Regions from separate parts of the Staphylococcus sp. AS1337 genome, predicted to be linked through region 2. Evidence: a T-box and tRNA genes for the amino acid it is inferred to sense, from the RefSeq annotation. Region 2 holds a T-box; the other holds one or more tRNA genes.
What was found. A T-box is a leader RNA that pairs with one kind of tRNA and senses whether it is charged. The one in region 2 lies ahead of serS (serine--tRNA ligase), so its partner is inferred to be a tRNA-Ser.
Positions count from the first base shown of each region.

Region 1: it has a tRNA-Ser gene. The T-box ahead of serS (serine--tRNA ligase) is inferred to sense a tRNA for this amino acid. The anticodon was not compared.

Region 1 is NZ_JBOIHZ010000005.1:151,268-154,542, reverse strand. It holds gene ACSUE0_RS09970 (SH3 domain-containing protein) at 1-968, opposite strand, end outside; tRNA gene ACSUE0_RS09965 (tRNA-Ser) at 1,121-1,209, opposite strand; tRNA gene ACSUE0_RS09960 (tRNA-Asn) at 1,212-1,286, opposite strand; partial or broken gene ACSUE0_RS09955 (competence protein ComK) at 1,440-2,004, opposite strand; gene ACSUE0_RS09950 (IDEAL domain-containing protein) at 2,257-2,475, shown strand; gene ACSUE0_RS09945 (lipoate--protein ligase) at 2,575-3,275, opposite strand, start outside.
Region 2 is NZ_JBOIHZ010000001.1:234,634-237,908, forward strand. It holds gene serS (serine--tRNA ligase) at 1-1,271, opposite strand, end outside; T-box leader at 1,337-1,527, opposite strand; gene hutH (histidine ammonia-lyase) at 1,598-3,106, opposite strand.

The DNA.
Region 1 (3,275 bases), on a different contig from region 2:
TCTTTGACTGGGTTTTTCTTTTGTTCATCAGTAGGTATTGTTACACCATCTGTAACATTATCTGGCACACCAACACCTAAAGTTGGATTTTTATAATATTTAGTGATTTCTTTAATGAAGTAATCTTGCATCTCATGTTGTTTGGCTGTCGAAGGCGCACCACTAATAATAGGGTCAAAATCCACATGCAATGCCATACTTCTATGTGGGCATGCCGTCGCTACAAATTGATTGTGCAGCTTCACAGTTTTTCTATTAGGTTTTAGACCATAATACAACATATCAATTGCTGCTTGTTTAAATATAGCTTGCTCGTTTTTCACAAAGTCTTTGTTGCTAGCACTCATTGATTCACAAACTTCATAACCTAAATAATGACCATTACCATAACTATCAGCCACATGCCACGCAATACGGAACGTATCAATAGCTCGCCACATCGTCTTTCTATCTCCGTAATAATGAGCAACGCCTCCCTCATAACGTGCCACAGATGCATTACTTAAACGATTGTACTGCTCTTTTGCAGAAATACTATCAGCTGTATTATGAATAACCATACCATCAATAGAACCTACACGCTCATTCATTGTATAATTAATTGAATGATTGATTGTTTCTATCTTTGTTGATTCTGTAGTAACACCCTTTTCTGCGTCTTTATATGGTGGACGAATGACACCTACAAAATCATCATACACATGATCTTGAATAAATGCTGCAGGACTTCCATTGTTTGAAGCGTTATACCAATTTTGGTCAATACTATCAAATAAGTATTGATTCGCATTAGTAACCATGCCTGTATGTCCATAGCTTCCATCATCTAATACAAAAATGTCTCCTTTTTGAGGGATAAATTTTTTCGTGTTTTTAATGACTTGGAACCCTTTCGGATATTTATAATCAATAAAATCAACTGCATTGCCCGTTGGGTGTACATCAAAATGTTCTTTTAAGAATTCTATATTTAAATATAAGTGGACACTTTGTCCAAATGTCGCCCAAAAATTTTAAAACATACTTTTACAAATAATTACACAAAATAAAAAGAACGCTGATATATCAACGTTCTTACATGTTTACGTAAAACAGATTTTTATATAATTTTACATATTAACGGAAACGGAGGGATTCGAACCCTCGCGCCGCTTTCACGACCTACACCCTTAGCAGGGGCGCCTCTTCAGCCAACTTGAGTACGTTTCCAATGGCTCCACAGGTAGGACTCGAACCTACGACCGATCGGTTAACAGCCGATAGCTCTACCACTGAGCTACTGTGGAATAATTAATGCCTTTAATCAAGCACAAATACTATTATATCAACTATCTTTAATTTTTCAAGAGGTATGTAAAAAAAATATGCGGAATATTTACACTAAATTAATATAATATTCCACATATGCCTTTTTTACATTTTTTATTCACTGATTTTCACTATTTCGATTCGAATAACGAATATTTTGCCAATGCTTCATATATATTTAATTGTGGTTTAGTATAATCAATAGGTGAATCAGGATCAAATGTAGCTACTCTAGCCGCCCTATCCATCATGTAATAATAATATATACCATTTAAATATTGGTGATGCATACTATGAGCAGAAATATTAGCTACAATACTTTGATTATCTACAAAAGTAACCTTACATTTCTTTTCTTTTAGTGGTCTAATATTATGTACGTAATGTATATTGATCCAGGTATTATCTGCTTTACGATCAGAGTGTGTGGGAAAGAAATACGTGGGAAATAATGGAGTGAATAGAATGGGGGGGTTTACTACTTATGCCGGTAATACGCATAGTATCTTCCTTTTTAAATACATAACTGCTACCATAAAATCTACAAGAACGGTCGATGATTTTAGACACACGTTCTTTAATAATTTGACTGTCGTCTTTATACCTTAGCAAGTAACTACCTTCATATTGTCCAGTAGCTAAATTACATGGTTGTAAAACCATATCACCTTTTTTAATAATATAGGGTTGAATCATTGTTGTTACCTCCTTTATAACTTACGGTGATACTCAAATAATATATCATCACCATCTTAAAATCAATAAATAATATAAATATTTTTATAAATTTTCTACAATTAATTTTCAGTGTATCACCTTTTTCAATTTTTCATTTTCAGCAAACTTGCAATTAGCACTATTTTTTCGGAAAAGTCAGAATATTCATTGATTTAAAATTTAAAACCTTGTATACTATATGTAAATAAAGATAGAGAGGTTGTGACGTTTATGAAACACAATACACATGTAAAATACAATACATTAGAATCGTTTGTATCAACAATTAACGACTTAGGTATTGAATTAATCATCGATGAATCTTTACGTAATGTACGCAAGCAACAGTTGGAACAACTTATCGATAATGCGCTTAAAAATAAAAACGAGAATGATTTCAAACGTTATACGGAAGAATATAGAAACTTGGAGGAATTCCTCGTTGGTTAATTTAAAAGCTTGTTATTTAAATTAAGGTCTATTCCCTACTTATCAATTAAGTTAGTGAATAGACCTTTTACATTTTAAAAATAACCTTTATTTAAAATTTTATGACATGAGTCTAATCAATTCATGCCTATCGATATCTCCAAAATAATGATAAATATCATAATTTGAAAGTGCCTCTTCAATACTATCAAATTCATGCATTGTACCTTCTAATGCATTTTCTAATTCTGTAATATCACCTTCACCAAAGAAATCACCGAAAATTTTCGCGTGTTCTATGCGACCTTTCTTTACGTCTAACTTAATCTGCACAAAACCTTTTTCAAATTTTTCTTCTCTTTCAAAATTATATTTAGGATTTCTACCATAATTCCATTCCCAAGTACGATATTTTTCATTGCTTAATTTTTCTATTTTTTCCCAATCTTCATCAGTAAGTTTATATTCTTCTACTTGAGTTTCTCCAAAAATGCTTCTTAGAATTATTTCTTTAAATTTATCTATATCTATCGGCTCATCTAAGAATTCAGAAATATTCGCAACTCTACTTCTTACAGATTTAATACCTTTAGATTTAATTTTTGCTGGGTTCACTCTTAAAGCATTCTGAACTTCATCAAGTCCACTATTCAACATTAAAGTACCATGACTAAACATGCGATCTTTTACTTTTACCATAGCATTTCCTGATATTTTAGCTTCACCAACTTGAATATCATTTCTTCCGCTTAAGTTTGCATCAACCCCAAGCGATTTTAATGCTTCAACAATTGGTTCAGTAAATTTTTGAAAATTATGGA
Region 2 (3,275 bases):
CGGATGACTGTTTTACCACCCATATATGGAACTAATACTTCTGGTATTGTTACAGAACCATCTTCATTTTGGTAATTTTCAACTATTGCAGCAAACGTACGCCCTACTGCTAATCCACTACCATTAAGTGTATGTGCTAATTCTGGTTTAGCATTTTTATCACGTTTAAAACGAATATTTGAGCGACGTGCTTGGAAATCAGTAATATTTGAACAAGAACTTATTTCTTTATATTCATTATAGCTTGGCAACCAAACTTCTAAATCATAAGTTTTACTTGAACCAAAACCAATATCACCTGTACATAAAATAACACGACGGTATGGTAAGTCTAATTCTTCTAAAATTGCTTCTGCATGTTCAGTCATCTCATCTAAAGCCTGCCAAGAATCTTCTGGTTTTTCAAAACGAACCATTTCAACTTTATCGAATTGATGTAAACGAATAAGGCCTCTTGTATCACGACCAGCTGAGCCCGCTTCACTACGATAACATGCTGATTGGGCAGTGAATTTAGCTGGTAATTCATCTGGTCCGATAATTTCATTACGGTAATAATTTGTCAACGGTACTTCTGCAGTTGGTATAGTATATAATCCTTCTTTTTCAACTTTAAACAAGTCTTCTTCAAACTTAGGTAATTGACCAGTACCATACATTGAATCAGCGTTAACTAATTGTGGTACCATCATTTCTGTATAACCATGTTGTGTTGTATGTTTCGTAATCATATAGTTCATTAATGCTCTTTCTAATTGTGCACCTTCGCCTGTTAAGAAGACGAATCTAGCTCCAGATACTTTAGCTGCACGTTCAAAATTAACCATTTTTAATTCTTCTACTAAATCCCAATGTGCTTTTTCTTCAAAATCAAATGTTCTTGGCGTACCCCAACGTTTAACTTCTACATTATCTTCGTCTGTAGCACCTTCAGGCACATCATCATGAATAATATTTGGAATGCGTGATAATTTATCGTTAAGATCCACATCAACTTGATTAAGTGTATCATCTAAAACTTTAATTTCATCACCAAGTTTACGCATTGCTGCGATTGCATCATCTGCATCTTCTTTATTACGTTTCTTCTGAGCAATTTCACCACTAACTTTATTACGCTCAGCTTTCATTTCTTCAGCTTTACTAATTAACTGACGACGCTGTTCATCTAATTCTAGTACTTCATCTACTACTGTATCTTCCATACCACGCTTAGCTACTTTTTCTTTAACGAAATCAGGGTCATTACGAAATAATTTAATATCTAACATAACTTCATCCATCCTTTCAATTTTTAAAATTTGGGATAAACACGCAAAAAAGACCACATCCCTATACAAGGGACGTGGTCTACGTGTTGCCACCCTATTTAACAGTCTAAAATTAGACTGCACTCTCACAAAAATAACGGTTAAATCCGATTGTTCTCTTAATAGTAGGTAGATTCACATTAACCTTGGCTACCTGTTCACACTCAACACAGGCTCTCTGAAACCGAACAATTAATACTACTTATCCTACGAACAATGACTTATTAAGTTAAATTAAATATAGCAAATAACATCATTTTTTTCAAGAGTGATAGTATTTATGTCAATTATATCTCATCCATATAAGCAACATCGCGCAAATATTGTGATACTGCTTCAATATCTTTATGAAATTGTCTATCTTCTGTGATAGATGGCACAATATGACGTAGTTCTTGATATTTTTCATACGTCTTAGGTGATAACTTATCAATATCTTTATATTCAACAGCTTGCAGAGCGATGATTGTTTCGATCGCCAATACACGACGAGCATTTTCAATCATTTGGTAGCCATGTCTTGAAGCTATAGTCCCCATGGAAACATGATCTTCTTGATTAGCGGAAGACGGTATAGAATCAACACTTGCTGGGTGTGCAAGTGTTTTATTTTCTGAAACAAGACTTGCTGCAGCATACTGCATAATCATTGCACCACTTTGTAATCCCGGTTGTGGACTTAAAAAGGCCGGTAGTCCATTATTTAATTGAGGATTTACCAAGCGTTCTAGACGTCTCTCTGAAACGTTCGCTAATTCACTTACACCTAGTTTTAAAAAGTCTAAAGCAAACGCTATAGGTTGACCATGGAAATTTCCTCCTGAGATAACAAGGGTTTCATCATCTTCATCAAATATAAGTGGATTATCATTTGCAGCATTCATTTCAAACTCTAACTTTTCTTTCACATAATTGAATACTTGGAAGCTAGCGCCATGAATTTGAGGGATACAGCGCAAAGTATAAGCATCCTGCACACGTATTTCACCTTGAGTAGTCGTCAATTCTGAACCTTCCAACCAGTCTAACATCCTAGCCGCAACATCTATTTGTTCTTGGAAATTTCGAACTTTATGTACCTTGTCATTATAGGCATCTGTAATACCATTTAAAGCTTGGTGTGTAAGGGAAGCAATCCACTCCGCCTGATAACCTAGGTCTTCCGCTTCTATATAATTGATAACACCTTGAGCAGTCATTGCCTGTGTACCATTAATCAACGCAAGACCTTCTTTAGCTTGTAAATCTAATGCTTTGCGATTTAACTGATTTAAGACGTACCGACTGTCTACTTCTTCACCTTTATAAAAGACATTACCTTCTCCTATTAATGCCAAAGCCAAATGTGATAGTGGCGCTAAATCTCCCGAAGCACCTAATGATCCTTGTTGTGGAATAACAGGTATAATTCTTTCGTTAATGTAATACATCAGTTGTTCTACTAAATCTACAGTTGCACCAGAATGCCCTTTTAATAATGTATTCAATCTTAATACCATCATCACTAATGCAACTTCTTCTGAAAATGGTTTTCCCATACCACATGCGTGTGAACGAATTAAATTGACTTGTAATTGGTTGTATTCTCCTTCGTCTATACGTACATCACTAAACAAACCAAAACCAGTTGTAATTCCATAAATTGTTTCTTTATTCTCTATAATAGCTTCAACTGTTTGGCGACTCTTTTTCACACGTTCAAACGCATCTTCTGTAACCTCTACCTTATCTTCTCTATTTAAAAACTGTTTAATATCATTAATCGTTAATGTTTCCCCATTAAGTTGTAATGTCATTTTCCCATCTCCTTCATTAATATTTTTTTCTAATTATTTTGAGTATACGCTTACATTTTTTGCTGGACAATAGCTTAACCAATATCCGTAACATGGTATTAAATTACTGTTTTAATGGGATAAAGCTGTAATAAAAATAAGTTTATTAAAATTAATAATTTCTTAACGC